One region of the Cytobacillus sp. FSL H8-0458 genome, then DNA from elsewhere that is predicted to be linked to it. Evidence: riboswitches for the same ligand, from Rfam matches in the RefSeq annotation. Region 1 holds a riboswitch; the other holds the start of a gene.
What was found. A riboswitch is a leader RNA that binds a small molecule or an ion and turns the genes downstream of it on or off. The one in region 1 is predicted to bind preQ1.

Region 1 (8,045 bases):
CATTACTTCCCGTGCCCCATCAATCAGCAGGATCTGGTTCTTTAATTCAGGATCCCATAGGTCATTCCAGCTCGTGATTTTTTTATCGCCCAAAATATCGGTGTTATAAAGAATTCCGACTGTGCCCCAGAAATAGGGGATCGAAAACTCATTTTCAGGATCAAAAGGCAGGTCCATAAAACGCGGATCAATATATTTCAGGTTTGGAATTTTAGAATGATCAACCGGCAAAAGCAGGTTTTCCTCTTTCATTTTTTCAATCGCATATTCTGATGGAACTGCAATATCATAGGCTGTGCCGCCCTGTTCAATTTTCGTCATCATCGCTTCATTGGAATCAAATGTTTCATAGATGACTTTAATGCCTGTTTCCTGTTCGAACTTATCCACCAGGTCTGCATCAATATAATCGCCCCAGTTAAAAATGGTCAATGTATTGCCGCTTGTGTAGCCCTGGGAGGAATTCAGTCCGGAAACGATGTACAACAAGGCAAATGAAACGATTAATACGGCGGCGAGCGCCTGAATCAGCTTCTTCATTGCCTTACCCCCATTCCATTCGGTTTCTCATTGCGCTTTGTAATAAAGTAATAGCCTGTAACCAGAATGATGGTAAATAGGAAAAGCAAAGCGGATAAAGCATTAATATTTAGTGAAACTCCCCTTCTTGCCAGTGAATAAATCTCAACAGACAAAGTGGTAAAGCCATTACCTGTAACAAAGAAAGTGACGGCAAAATCATCCAGGGAATAGGTCAGGGCCATGAAAAAGCCTGCGAAAATTCCAGGAGTGATATAAGGGAGTATGACCTTAGTCAGTACATCCAACCTGCTGGCACCAAGATCCATGGCAGCATAAATCATCGAGGTGTTCATCTCTTCAATCTTCGGCAAAACCATCAGGACGACAATCGGAACACTGAAGGCAATGTGTGCCAGTAAAACAGATACAAATCCAAGCTTAAGTCCAATCATCGTAAAGAGAATTAAAAACGACGCGCCAATAATAACATCCGGACTGACAATCAGCACATTATTCAATGACAACAGTGTGTTTTTCACTCTGCGCTTTCGTGCATAAGCAATCGCAAGTGCCCCGGCTACTCCAATGATGGTGGATATCGCTGCAGATAAAAGAGCAATAATAACCGTGTTCAGAACAATGATGAGCAATCGGGTATCCGCAAACAGCTCCCGATACCAATCCAAAGTAAATCCTTCGAACTGATACATGGTCCCTCCGCTGTTGAATGAATAAAAGATCAAATAAAAGATCGGGGCGTACAGGATGATAAAGATAAGAGCCAAATAAACTGCCGGCCATTTCCTGTTATTTTTCATTTATAGGATCCCCCGCTTTCTTCTGCCTGTCAGCACCATAATGAGCACCATGGCAATAATCAGGAAGACGGCAATGGTAGAGCCCATTCCCCAATCCTGTGTCACAAGAAAATGCTGCTCAATGGCGGTTCCAAGAGTGATGACACGGTTTCCTGCAATCAGTCTTGTCAGCATGAATAATGATAAAGCAGGGATAAAGACAATCTGGCATCCTGCTTTCACGCCATCCAGTGTCAACGGAAAGATAACACGCTTGAATGTTACCCAGGAAGAACCGCCCAAATCATTGGAAGCATCCAAAAGCGTCGGATTCAATTCATCCAAAGAATTAAATATCGGCAATATCATAAAAGGAAGAAAAATATAGACCGACACAAAGATAAAGCTGAAATCCGTAAACAGGATTTGCCTTCCGCCAATTCCCATCGCTTCCAGAAAGCTATTAGCAGCGCCATATGTCCCGAAGATGCCAAGGAAAGCATACGCTTTCAAAAGCAGATTAATCCAGGATGGCAGGATGATCAGTAAGAGCCACAACTGCTTATGCTTCGTTTTCGTAAGCAAGTAGGCTGTTGGATATGCGATCAGCAATGAAAATAACGTTATTAAAAAAGCATACCAAAAAGAGCTGAGAGTCATCTTTAAATAAACAGGCGTAAAGAATTTCCGATAATTCTCAAATGTGAAATGCCCTTCAATATCAAAGAACGAATAATATAGGACAAGAAGCAAAGGTGTCACAACAAAGAGGGCAATCCAAAGCACATAAGGAATTAAATAAAAATTGCGGGAATTAGTTCTCATGGCTTCCCTCTTCATAAGCTTCCAGACGCTTATCAAATTCCTCTTCGGTTTCCCCATGCCTCATGACGTGAATGGCTTCAGGGTCGAAATGAAGGCCAATTAGATCTCCAACGGTCGCTTTTTTGGTTGAATGGACGAGCCACTCATTGCCATCGCTGTCATAGCAGCTAATCTCATAATGCACTCCCCTGAAAAGCTGGGAGTCAACTTTAACCTTCAGCTTCCCATCATCCGGGGCTGTAATAGCGAGGTCTTCAGGCCGGATCACGATCTCAACTTCTTCATTCGGCTCAAAGCCTCCGTCAACACACTCAAATAACTTCCCGGCAAACTGTACCTGATAATCCTTGATCATCGTTCCGGCAACAATATTGGATTCCCCAATAAAATCAGCTACAAAGCGATTGATCGGCTCGTCATAAATATCAGTAGGAGTTCCGCTCTGCTCGATGCTTCCGCTGTTAAGCACGAAGATTTCATCTGACATGGCCAGTGCTTCCTCCTGGTCATGTGTAACGAAAATAAATGTGATGCCAAGATTTCTCTGCAGTTCCCTAAGCTCATACTGCATTTCAGTACGCAGCTTCAGGTCAAGTGCGGATAGGGGCTCATCCAGGAGAATGACCTCAGGCTCATTGACAATGGCCCTTGCGATGGCAACACGCTGGCGCTGCCCGCCTGACATTTCTTTAATTTCCCGGTTTTCATAGCCTTCAAGATTTACAAACCTCAGTGCTTCTTTTACTTTCTTCTCGATATCCGCTTTCTTCATTTTTTTGATTTTTAAGCCGAATGCAATGTTTTCATAAACATTCAGATGCGGAAACAGGGCGTAATCCTGAAAAACCGTATTTACTTGTCTTTTGTTGGCGGGAACAAGATTAATGATTTTTCCATTAAAATAAATATCCCCCTCAGAAGGTTCAGTAAAGCCGGCAATCAGCCGCAAAATCGTCGTTTTGCCGCAGCCCGATGGCCCCAACAGGGTATAGAACTTCCCGCGTTCAATTTCGAAGCTGACATTTTTTAAAACAGGTGGGTCATTATCATATCTTTTTGTCACCGAATTAAAACGGATAATGGTGTTATCTGTCATCTAACTCTCCCTATCTATAGAAATTTACAGTATGTATGCCTTGTTAAGTTCAAACGTATAATATCATAAATTGCCCGGAATCTGTCATATATTGCAACTTACATAACAAAAATAACCCCGCATCTTGAATGCGGGATTTCCGGATGCTACACTCCCCGCTTATTGCCCCATACATAGGTATGCAGCTGCGGAAGTACTTTCACATCTTTCAGCTCACTGTCATGAATCGTTTTTTCAATAAGCCAGTCATATTTATCAAGCAGCCTCTGCAGTAAATTCCTGTCGTCTGCTGTTACCGTATCATCATTTCCCACTTGCAGATAAAACGGAACCCCTGGATAGCGCTGATACACGTTTTTGGCATATTCATAATCCGCATCATCAAAAACAACGATCTTCAGAGAGAACTGCTGATCTTCCCTTCTGCAGGCCTGCAGTTTATTCACGATCAGATCGAGCACATCGAAGTCCGTATTCATGCCTGAACTCGGCGGCTTTGGGGACAAGGTCAGTTCATCAATTTCATAAAACCAATCCTGCCAGCGGCTTCCCTGTGTTTCTAGGCAGAGCTTAATACGATCAGCTTTAAGCAGAGAAATTAATTCACCCAAATTTTTCAGAAGAGCCGGATTGCCGCCCGAAATGGTTACGAAAGAAAATCCGTCCCCGCCGAGTTCTTTAAGCTCCTTCCAAATTTCATCCGGTTCCATTTGGCGGATGCTGTCCTTCGCACTTCCATCCCAGGTAAAGGAGGAATCACACCAGCTGCAGGAATAATCACAGCCTGCTGTACGGACGAACATCGTTTTCTGGCCAATCACCATTCCTTCCCCCTGAATGGTCGGCCCGAAGATTTCCAGTACAGGAATCTTACTCAATCTCCATCCACTCCCTTCTTGCTTCAGCATAGCTTGTAGGAGTTTCAAAAAGGCGCACAAATTCAACTCTTGCACCGTCATATTGCTCTATTCTGTTTTGCAGGCTTTCTTGCATTTTTTCATAAATCCAAACAACCATATTCTCGGCTGTCGTATTCATAGGGGGCAGCGTTTCATTCAGATACTTGTGGTCAAGAAATACCTCAATCTCATTTTTCCAGATTTCTTTTATGTCGCCGAAATCAATCATTAACCCTCTGTCATCCACGAATCCGCTTATGCCAAAAATCACCTTATAGGTGTGGCCATGCAGGTTTTTACATTTGCCTTCATAGCAATGCAGATGATGGGCTGAATCAAAAGTGAATTCCTTGCTGACCATTACACGCTTATGGTGGTATTTCAGCTGATCCGGCTTAATGTCTTCATTGATCTTTTGGAGTTTTTCAACAATCCTAAATCCGTACATGGCTTAAAGCTCCCCCTTTTCATTGAGGTATTCTTCAAGGCCCTTTTGTCTTAAATGGCATGCAGGACACTCACCACAGCCATCTGCCGGAATGCCGTTGTAGCATGTCAGCGTATTATTACACACATACTCAAGGGCATCCAAGTCATCTGCCAGCTTCCATGTCTCAGCTTTATTGAGCCACATTAAAGGTGTATGGATTACAAACTGCCCATCCATCGACAGACTCAGTGTGACATTCAGTGATTTTATAAAAATATCCCGGCAATCAGGGTAGCCGCTGAAATCTGTCTCACAAACCCCTGTAATAATATGCCTTGCATTGATTTGACTCGCCAGCACTCCGGCAAAGGACAGAAATAAAAGGTTTCTCCCGGGCACAAATGTGGATGGAAGCCCTCCTTCCTCTCCATCCTTTACTTCTATATCATCACGTGTCAGTGCGTTTGGCGCAAGCTGATTCAAAAGGGACATATCAAGGATATGATGCCTGATTCCCAGATCTTTTGCTATTTGCTGGGCACATTCAATTTCAAGCTTATGCCGCTGATTATAATTAAAAGTGACTGCTTCCACCTCGGCAAAACGTTCCTTTGCCCAGAATAAGCAGGTAGTACTATCCTGGCCGCCGCTGAATACAACGAGCGCTTTATCATTTTTCATTTGAAAATTCTCCTTTAACATAGAAAAACAGGACCACTAAGAAAGCAGACCTGTTTTCCTTAGTTTTTTAAAGAGGGTAGCTAGAACCTCTACCGTGTACACGGATTTTCTATTGAACTATCAGTTTATATTATCATCTTTACAGGAATTTTAGAAGGTGTTACTTATTCTCAAATAAAAAGTTTTATAATTCTAAATCATGCAACATTAATAAACGCTCATCTAATTTTCTGAATCGGCCTCCAGCAGGTCCCAGGCTGTAATGATGCCTTTTGGTTTTTCAGTCGGCTTTCCATTATCAGTAACAATGATTCCTTCAAGCTTTTCATTTTTATTTCTGCATTCCTCAAACATATCCTCCAAATCGAAAATAGAAGTATTCGTGCCGGCAAATGCTATTTGATGCTTGGATTTCTTGTTGAAAAGCTCCTTGATTTTCACCTTTTGCAGCTGGATCGTTTCTTCTGTAAAATGCTCGGCCATCCATTTTACAATATCCGCCGAGGTTAACAGCCAGGAATATTCTTCTTCCCGCGAGTAAATGGGAAACTGGGAATGCGAAAATTTATTGATAATGGCCAGTACATCTGAAAGCTTGCCATCCTCATAAAAATAAAAAACCGGTGTGGCAGCAATCGAAATCGCGGTTTTGGGCTTTTCAAAATGGCCGGCAATCAGTTCAATTTTTTCCACCGTTTCCAGGTGCGGTTCTGCTATATAATAATCCAGATCAATTTTTTCATGAACAATAGCATTCCTCAGTTTGGCAAACTGATGTAAATCATCCTCATATAATCGAATCAGCGAATGGTTTTTCTGTATTTCAATCAGCTTATAAAATCGGTCTGTTCTGGCTTGTTTAGCAGATTGTTTCAAAGCCTTGTGAATACGGTTAAAGGCTGCCTCGAATCTTTCTGATAAGTTCATTTTTATATCTGTACCCACAATAATCTCTCCCTAATTCATAATGTCCCTACTTTATTCCCATATTAGAGGACAAAATAAACTATGAAGATTCTGGCTCGCCTTCCGGCAGAATAATTTGCACAAATAGAATTTTCAATCTATTATATGATATTATATTCTTTAGCTGAAGACATTGCATAAATATATAAGTTTACTAATAAATTTTTTCGTCTTAACGTGAATAAATATAGATTTCCCTTATTTTAGGAAAGAATAATATGTGTATTTCGTCTCGGTGAAAATGAATATTTATTATTATTGAATAATATTTTAGAATCTTCAGTTCCCTACATCATTGTGAAAGCTGGTGAAATCATGGAGTACACTGTACATCCTTTAGGAGACAATGCAGTTCTTATTGAACTTGGGAATGAAATCAGTGAGAATGCCCATCAAAAAGTGCAGACACTGACAGCCTTTCTCGAGAAACATCCTCCAGATTGGATGATAGAATACATACCCGCCTACACAACAGTCACTATTTTTTATAATCCATTTGAGATTTATCAGCTTTCAGATGGAGAGCTTCCATTTGATTTCATATGTTCTCTCATAAAACCGCTTATGGAAGAGTTGGGGGAAAATAAAACAATGGAAGCAAGAATCGTCGAAATCCCGGTTTGCTATGGAGGAGAATTTGGCCCTGATCTTGATTATGTTGCCGAACATAATGGACTTACCCCAGATGAAGTAATAGACATTCACTCTTCAGGCAGCTATCTGGTCTATATGATCGGCTTTGCGCCAGGCTTCCCTTTTATCGGCGGAATGTCAGAACAAATTGCCGCACCAAGACGGGATACACCACGGTTAAAAATTCCCGAGCGTACAGTTGGGATTGCCGGGATGCAGACCGGGATCTATCCCATCGAGACGCCAGGAGGCTGGCAGCTGATCGGGCGTACTCCTGTTAAGCTGTTTCGCCCAATGGATGAATCCCCTACCTTGTTAAAAGCTGGCGATAAAATTAAATTCAGGCCAATCAGTCTGGAAGAATACCATCATTGGGAGGAGACGGATCAATGATTAAAGTATTAAAGCCTGGACTCCTTTCAAGCATTCAGGATCTGGGGAGAACCGGCTATCAGAAGTTTGGCGTCATAGCCAGCGGGGCCATGGATCCTTTTTCCCATCGGATGGCCAATCTGCTGTCCGGAAATGAGGAAAATGATCCTGCATTGGAAATAACGATGATGGGCCCATCCCTGATATTTGAAGAAGACACATTAATTTCAATATGCGGCGGAGACCTTTCCCCTTCGATCAATGGCCAGCCTATTCGGACATGGCGGTCTGTATTTGTGAAAAAAGGCAGCGAACTTAAATTCGGAGGATGCCAAAAAGGGTGCCGGGCCTATCTGGCTGTTTCCGGCGGTTTTGATGTTTCGGAAGTAATGAACAGTAAATCCACCTACCTGCGCGCTGGTATTGGCGGCTTTAAAGGCAGAGCATTAAAGGCTGGGGATGCGCTGGAAACCGGCAAACCTTCCCTCCAGTCTTTGAAAATGAAGGACTATTTATCAAGGCAACTCCTTGATAAAGCTTTTGTTGAAAACGACTGGGGCATTGCTTCAAAACTCATTCCGGAAACTGCAGGGAATCCGGAAATCAGAATCACCAGGGGACGTCAATTTGATTTATTTTCCCATGAAAGCAGGATTCAACTGTTTAATCATGCATTTGAGGTGACAGCACAATCTGACAGGATGGGATACAGATTGAAAGGCCCTGCGCTAGCGCTGTCAGAACATGCTGAACAAATTTCTGAGGCTGTGAATTTTGGTTCCATTCAGGTTCCGCCTGATGGAAATCCGATTGTCCTGCTGGCT
Region 2 (8,045 bases), 1.5 Mb from region 1:
AAAAGCAGCGAGCCTTAAGCACATTCACTCATACGGAAAAGAAGTTCCCCTCACACAATTGCCGAGGATTGATTTGTTTTTTGCCGGATCAGTGGGGCTTCACCGGGATGGCCGGCGGGTCGGAAAAGGGGAGGGCTATGCTGACCGGGAGTATGCGATAATCAGGGAACTGGGGAATCCTGAAATCCCTGTGATTGGAACGGTTAACAGTGCCCAGGTGACAGAGGCAGATATCCCGAGGGATCCTTATGATCTGACTGTCGACTGGATTGCCACTGAAAAGGAACTGATCAAAACCAATACGCCCTATCCAAAACCAACCGGGATTCAATGGGATCTTGTAACGGATAAGGAAATGGAAGAGATGCCGGTTTTGCGTGAAATATGGGAGATCACAAAAGGAAAGGCAGCCAAGTAATTGACTGCCTTTTAAGCTTTAACTTCGTCCATTTTCTTTAAAACATCATCAATCTTTGCGTGATTTTCAGGGGATTCATCAATATGCTTCCATAAAAGTTTTCCCTGAGGCGAGAAAAGCCATGTCCCGCCCTGAATGTATACATCCTGAGTTTTCATGGATTTCATGACAAACTCCTTTTGTTTTTCATCCTTAGGGATAAAGCCGCCGACTTTTCCTGTAATAAATCCAAGTGCTGCTTTTGAAAGAAGCTTCCATTTTGGCATGGTTTTATGTCCCATTCCTCTATAAGCTTCCCGGGAAGGGTCGCCGAGGATCGGAAAAGGGAACGGACCGAATTGCTCAAGGAATTGACTGATAAAGGTTCCTTTCGAAGGAGCAATGACAATGACTTGAAATCCTTTTGCTTCTACTTCATTTATGCGCTCGCGCAACTGCGCAAGATATTCCCGGCAGACCGGTCAGCCAAGATGGCGGACGAAAACAGCCATTGTGTACTGGCTGCTGATGGCCTGTTCAAGCGTAATATTATTATCAGGAATTTGTGTTTCTAAAATATAATTCATAATTATCCCGCCTTTCGGATTTACTTCTGATCATACCCAATCTTTTTAAAGGAATAAAGAAATAAGAATTGATGTGATCCAATCGGCCAGAAAAATAGTTTTCTTAATAAAGAATGTTGTTTGGCAGCGGGCTGTTTAGTATGATGAAATCACTTATCATACAAAAAGGAGTAAATTATGTCCGAAATTAAGGATGCAGAACTGTATAGAGGTATTTTGCAAAAAGACAGCCAAGCTCTTGAAAAGCTGTACGACCGCTACGAAAAGCTGCTGTATTCATTTATCTATAAAATGACCCAGGATCCGCAACTTTCAGAAGAGATTATACAGGAAGTGTTCATGAAATTATGGAGAAAGCACTCCAGTTATTCGGAGGATAAAGGCAAATTCTCCTCCTGGCTTCTGACATTGACAAGAAACACGGCTTTGGATGTTATGAGAAAACAAAAACCGCATGAATCATTGGAGTTTAAGGAAAATGACAGCATATCTATTGACTCAAAAAACCCTGAGAATATTGCGGAATGGAAAGAACAGGGGAATTTGGTTAAGAGAGCTGTTGCAAAGTTAAAGGGTGACCAGCAAAAAATGATTGATCTGTTCTATTATAAAGGATTAACACATCAGAAAATTTCAGAGCAGACCGAGTTGCCTCTCGGTACAGTAAAAGGAAGGCTGCGGCTGGCTTTGAAGCATTTAAGGACCCATTTGGAAAAGGAAGGAGGGGAGAGCAATGACTGAGAATTACTGTGATGGATTAATCGATTATTTCAATGGCCATATGAATGAAGAAGAGAAAAGAAAGTTTGAAGAACATCTGGATAATTGTCCGGAATGTAAAGAAGAACTGAAAGAATGGGAGTCGCTGATTGATGTCCTTCCTTATAGATCGGAACCTGCCCTCCCTCCAGCCGGCATGAAAGATCGGGTGATGGCCAATATTTTGGAAGAAGGGGCTCATCAAAGCCAAGCTGAAATTAACAAAAAGAAAAGGCCGGGAATATTAGTGCCAGCTATGGCAGCAGCCCTGTTTTTGTCACTTGCAGGAAATCTTTATTTACTGAACAATCAAGATCAGGCAGTTTTGCCAAAGAAGCAGGAGACAATTGATAGGGTGTTAAGCTATGTCCCGCTCGAGCCTGTAGAAGGCGAAGCCCAGGGAACCGCATCCATTGTGAAAAATGGCAATCAGCTTAGCATTGTAATTCAGGCTTCACAGCTGCAGGATCTGCAAAACGAAGAAGTTTATCAGGTTTGGCTGATTGAAAATGAGCAGCCTGAGAGGGCGGGGACCTTTGTTTCCACCGGAAATGGAGAAGGGGCGGTTGTTTTTCAGCTGAATGCCGAAGAAAATATTAATTGGGATACAGTAGCAATTACACTTGAGCCGGATGAAACCAGCCAAACACCTAAAGGTTCAATGGTGCTAGCCTCACAATTAGCCCCGAATAATTAATCATTCTTAAGCCGCCTTTTTGTTCCAGGAAAGGCGGCTTAAAATTTTTTCAGAAAAAAAGTGATCCAAATAAAAATACTCTCCGTTAGCTTTATGTAAAAACAAAAAAAGGAGAGATGAAAATGAAATTCCGCAAATCCTATCTGGCAATTCCGCTTAGTTTAACTCTATTGGCTTCTGCAGGAGGTGCAGTCTCGGCACATAATCTTGAGCCTTCGAACCCTTCCGTAGAGACACCGTCATCAGACTTGCGCTCCTCATTAGGCCATTTGCTTAGTGAACATGCCTACCTTGCAGCAGAGGCGATGCGAAAGGGGGCTGAGGGTGCGAAGGATTTTGACGCAGCTGCAAATGCATTGAATGATAATACAACAGATTTAACGGCAGCAATTGAATCGGTCTATGGCACAGATGCTGGACAGCAGTTTAATGAAATGTGGACAAACCATATTGGATTCTTTGTAGATTATGTGAAAGCGTCTGGAAGTAATGACCAGGCTGCCAAAGATGAAGCTTTAAGCAAGCTCGATAATTACAGAAGTGACTTTTCGAAGTTTCTGGAAACGGCCACTGGTGAAAGGCTGGAATCATCTTCCCTTGCTGATGGACTGCAAATGCATGTGAATCAGCTTGTCGGTGCGTTCGACAGCTATGTTAAGGGTGACTATGAGAAAGCCTACCAATATGAACGAGAATCCATACATCATATGCACATGGTAGCGAAAGGCCTGTCCAGTGCCATCAGCGACCAGTTTCCGGAAAAGTTTCATGAAACAATGGCTGTTACCCCTGCGGCTGATCTAAGAGCACATCTTGATCATCTGCTGACAGAACATGCCAGTTTAGCAGTAACGGCTATGCAAAATGGCATTGATGGATCAGAAGATTTCGAAGCTTCTGCGGGGGCACTTGCTGCCAATACGAAAGATCTTGCAGCTGCAATATCGTCTGTTTATGGGGATGAAGCCGGCAAGCAGTTTGAGAATATGTGGTCAGAGCATATCGGATTTTTTGTAGAATATGTGAAGGCAACAGAAGCAGGTGATGAAGCAAAGAAGGAGGAGGCATTAAAGAATCTGGACAGTTACCGCGGTGAATTTTCAAAATTCCTGGAAACTGCGACGGACGGAAGATTGAAATCTGGTGCACTGGCAGATGGCTTACAAATGCATGTAAATCAGCTTGTAGGATCATTTGACAGTTATGCAGCAGGTGACTACGAAAAGGCATATGAACAAGCAAGGGAAGCTTACGCACATATGCTGAATCCTGCTAAAGGCCTTTCCGGCTCCATTGTTGACCAGTTTCCTGAAAAGTTTGCCATTAACATGCCGGCTGAAATGCCGAAAACAGGCATGGGAGGTACGGCTGAAAGGGAGATGCCATTTGAAATGCTCCTTGCAGGATTATTTGCTGCAGCAGGTATAACGGCAATGGCAGTAAGAAGAAAAGTGGAAAAAAATTAAGAAGGCTGTAAAGCTTGGAGTGATTGCAGGATGAAACAGCCATTAATAGCTGCTTTACTTGGGGCGGCCTTACTATTAACGGGCTGTGCCGAAAAAGGCAAGCCGGAAGGAACAGACGTTACTGCACAAGCTGTTGAGGAGGCTGCTGCAATTCAGCCTTCTCAACAAGCTAAAACACAAGAAAGTATAGATATTATCAAGGACGAAAGAACAGGAGTGATCCCTGCTGTAATTGAAATTCCTTCAATAGGGGTTAAAGCCCCAGTTGAGGAAGTGGGTCTTCTCGGTGATGGGGAGATGGATGTGCCTGCTGGTTTTGATACAACTGGATGGTATGGTGCTGGCTTTATGCCGGGAGAACCTGGGAATGCGGTAATAGCCGGTCATGTTGACAGCAAAAAAGGTCCCGCAGTCTTCTTCGATTTAAAAAAACTGAAGCCTGGTGATGAGGTGATCGTGAAAGGAAATACTAAGGAGCAAAAGGTATTCGAAGTGGTTGATGTCCAGGCATATCCCAGATTAAATGCACCCTTAAAAAAGATTTTTGGCTATACCAGCCGAAGTGCTCTAAATTTAATTACCTGTACAGGCGTTTATGATCCTGAAAGCACCCAGCATTCAAAGAGGCTTGTAGTTTATACTCAATTAAAGCAATAATAAAAGCAGGAGATTAAGCTCCTGCTTTTATTTCTTCTATTAGTCCCGGCTCCCCAATATTCCAAAAATGCGAAGGATATTAATGAACAGGTTGATGAAATCAAGATATAGGTTAAGAGCCATCAAAGGCACTTCTTCCGGTGACACTCCATACTGCTTCATGCGGTTGAAGTCGAATAGCACATATCCGCTGAACACGAGCACTCCGATGAAGGAGAACGCGAGCATAGCATTAGAGCTTAATGGCCAGATGAGGCTGAAAATTCCAATCGCAATAAGAGCGAGCAATGCCGCCATCAGCATGCCGCCAAGGAAAGATAAGTCCCGTTTCGTTGTCGAAGCATATACGGCTAAGCCTGTGAACACAACCGTTGTCGTCGCAAGTGCTGTTAAAACAGGGTTGGGTCCAATAGCAGCCAGGTAGTGGGCAACAATCGGGTAGGTCGTCATCCCTGAAATAAATGTAAATACATAAAGGAATGTATACCCAATAGCTTTTTTACGGCGGAGCAGGAAAGCGAAAAGCAGCATTCCGAGTTCAAGAAGCATCAGCGGCAAAAACAGGGCTGGAGGGATGAAAACACCCGCCATCGTTCCGGTAAATGCAATCCCCAATGATAAGGCAAACGCCCGTAAAACAGAGGGTAAATAACTGTTATTTGCGGTATGCTGTACATACATTTCTTCATTTCTCCTCTAAATTCATTTGTATATGTATATACGACTGAGCTATTATTTAAGTTTCATAAATTATTTATTTTTTAATAGGTCTCTTATTTCAGTTAAAAGCTCAACGTTTTTATCCACAGCTGGTTCAGGTGCTGCTTCTTCTTTCTTTTTAAAACGATTGTTGATAATCCTGATAAAGACGAAAATGGAGAATGCCACGATGAAGAAATCCACCACATTCTGTATGAATAAACCGTATTTCACTTGTGCTCCGCCGACCTTAACCATCAGTTCGGTAAAGTCAACTCCGCCCATCAGCAATCCGACCAGCGGCATTATGATATCATCTACAAGGGAAGATACAATCTTTCCGAAGGCAGCTCCGATTACAACCCCAACCGCCAAATCCAGGACATTTCCCTTTAGGGCGAATTTTTTAAACTCATTCCACATAACAAGTCACCTTTCTTTGAAAATTACCGTTATTATACTATGAAGAATGTATGAAAACCAGATAAGGATGCACCTATTGACAGAAACAGGCTTTTTCTCTATAGTAACTATGACAATTATATTTCTATTATTCCCGTGTGAGCGGGAGAGGTTCATAGCTTCACCCTCTATAAAAAACTATGGCTTTGATTATAATAATCAACCATATCCACGAGAGGATATGGTTTTATTTTTCAAGCTGTACTTTTCGGACCTCTCTTTAGGATCAGCGGGATCATATAAAGGGAGGCTATTTTTATGTCAGGAAGAAAAGATGAGGAATTAACGGATATTACATTGTTGGGAAATCAGGGTACTAAATATCTTTTTGAATATGCTCCTGAGATTCTGGAGGCTTTTGATAATAAGCATCCAAACCGCGATTATTTTGTAAAGTTTAATTGTCCTGAGTTTACGAGCCTTTGCCCAAAAACAGGCCAGCCGGATTTTGCGACCATCTATATCAGCTATATTCCGGATCAAAAGATGGTAGAGAGCAAGTCATTGAAGCTATATCTTTTCAGCTTCAGAAATCATGGCGATTTCCATGAGGACTGCATGAATATCATTATGAATGATCTTATCGAATTAATGGATCCCCGCTATATTGAGGTTTGGGGCAAATTTACACCACGTGGCGGAATCTCCATCGATCCGTATTGCAACTACGGAAAGCCGGGGACGAAATATGAAAAAATGGCCGATTACCGCTTGATGAACCATGATCTATATCCGGAGACAATTGACAATCGCTAAGACCATTAATAATAAGAACCTTACCATTTTTTGCGACCTTTTTATGGTAAGGTTCTTTTTTTTATGGATTTGGTGACTACATGGTGACTAAAAGTGACACTTGGTGACTACGTGACTTTAATATTTGGTTTGGTGACTAAAATTAAGCGCAAAGGCTGTTTAGTAACGTCTTCAATTCATGATATTTCATTCCAATTTTTCAGATTTAAAAAATTGGAGTGGGAAATTCAATTTTTTTGAAAAAAAGTTAAAAAACTATAAAAAACTTGCTGATATTTGTATTTTTTTGGAAGTCAACCTCTTGAAATTGTAGTTTATTGGGAATATAGTCTTATTAATGGTTATCAGTGAAAAAAATTTTTCTGATTAAATCAGAAATAATATTGACAATCTGATTCGGTCAGATTATTATAAAGTTAACATCTGATTCAGTCAGAAAAGAAGAGGTGTAAAATTTATAATGATCGGATTAGAATTTATTTGTAAAGTATTCGATATTCAGTATAAGGAGGTCGCAGAGAAAATAGGAGTCAGTAATCAAACTGTTACCGACTGGATTAAGGGAAAAACATCAAGAATTCCGGAGAAAAGACTCAATGATCTACAAACTAATATTCCTGAATTCAGCAACATTAATAAAGAATTATTTTCAAAAGAAATTTCGGCTAGTGATAAACAAACAATAACAACTATCTATCTTATCCAAGAGACAATGAGACAAATTGAAGAATCTATGAGTAGGAAATATATCAAGGGTCTTGATGAGGCAAATAAGCTTAATCAACTTTCAAAAGATGGATTAGTAGCTAGTATAAATTTGAAATCATTAATGTTGATATCAGAACACCTAATTGATAATAGGGAATTTATGAATGAATTAGACGAGTTAATTTTTAAATACAAGCCTTCACTGAAGGAGCATTTAAGAAAATAAGGGCGGTCTTAATTGATCGCCTACCCTTGAAGGGAGGGGACGCTTATAAGAAATAGTCTAATTGATACATACATCTAAGACTTAACATAAGTAGCAATAAACGCAGCACAAAATAAACTAATGGTTATTCCAAGGGGGAATTATGAAATGTCAGCAACTATCGAAGCAGTAAAAGGCGGTAAGGTTTTTGGGGAAATCAAGGTGAATACAGTTGCAAATCAGGATGTTTCTAACCTGCATGAAGAAATTGTCTTAAGGATGAAAGAACTTACACTCTCAAATAAGGCAGATGAGTCAATATCTGTTCAGGTTCATGATCTATTCTTAGAACAGAATAATAGCACCCAGCCAAATCAGCTAAGTGCTACCTTTGTTGTAAGTATTCATGTTGAGTCAGATACAGAAAGATCTGCATTGCAAGAAGCGAACCTTCAATTAAATGAATCCGTTGTAAATTTCTTTCAGTTTCAGTTAGAAGACTACTATCAAGAAGTCTACAATTTCAATGTTATAGATTTCGAGATTGATTGGAATGAGTTCCTAAACTCAGACCAAATTTAAGTTTAAATGGCTGAAGTATTGGCAGTATTTCAGCCTAATATGTAAACAATCTATACTTTAATTTTAAAAT

Region 2: another riboswitch for preQ1. It lies ahead of queF (preQ(1) synthase); the one in region 1 lies ahead of queC (7-cyano-7-deazaguanine synthase QueC).

Annotation. Positions count from the first base shown of each region.
Region 1 covers NZ_JBBOBR010000001.1:1,834,200-1,842,244, reverse strand. The annotation lists gene NYE23_RS08940 (ABC transporter substrate-binding protein) at 1-540, opposite strand, end outside; gene NYE23_RS08935 (ABC transporter permease) at 537-1,340, opposite strand; gene NYE23_RS08930 (ABC transporter permease) at 1,341-2,144, opposite strand; gene NYE23_RS08925 (ABC transporter ATP-binding protein) at 2,134-3,240, opposite strand; gene queE (7-carboxy-7-deazaguanine synthase QueE) at 3,387-4,118, opposite strand; gene queD (6-carboxytetrahydropterin synthase QueD) at 4,111-4,587, opposite strand; gene queC (7-cyano-7-deazaguanine synthase QueC) at 4,591-5,250, opposite strand; PreQ1 riboswitch class I at 5,304-5,346, opposite strand; gene NYE23_RS08905 (CBS domain-containing protein) at 5,473-6,195, opposite strand; gene pxpB (5-oxoprolinase subunit PxpB) at 6,532-7,242, shown strand; gene NYE23_RS08895 (5-oxoprolinase subunit C family protein) at 7,239-8,045, shown strand, end outside.
Region 2 covers NZ_JBBOBR010000001.1:3,299,981-3,308,025, reverse strand. The annotation lists gene NYE23_RS16330 (5-formyltetrahydrofolate cyclo-ligase) at 1-418, shown strand, start outside; partial or broken gene NYE23_RS16325 (AhpC/TSA family protein) at 430-867, opposite strand; gene NYE23_RS16320 (RNA polymerase sigma factor) at 1,162-1,725, shown strand; gene NYE23_RS16315 (anti-sigma factor) at 1,718-2,440, shown strand; gene NYE23_RS16310 (copper amine oxidase) at 2,563-3,906, shown strand; gene NYE23_RS16305 (class F sortase) at 3,937-4,563, shown strand; gene NYE23_RS16300 (Bax inhibitor-1/YccA family protein) at 4,603-5,244, opposite strand; gene mscL (large conductance mechanosensitive channel protein MscL) at 5,314-5,685, opposite strand; PreQ1 riboswitch class I at 5,827-5,872, shown strand; gene queF (preQ(1) synthase) at 5,983-6,480, shown strand; gene NYE23_RS16285 (helix-turn-helix domain-containing protein) at 6,941-7,414, shown strand; gene NYE23_RS16280 (hypothetical protein) at 7,562-7,975, shown strand.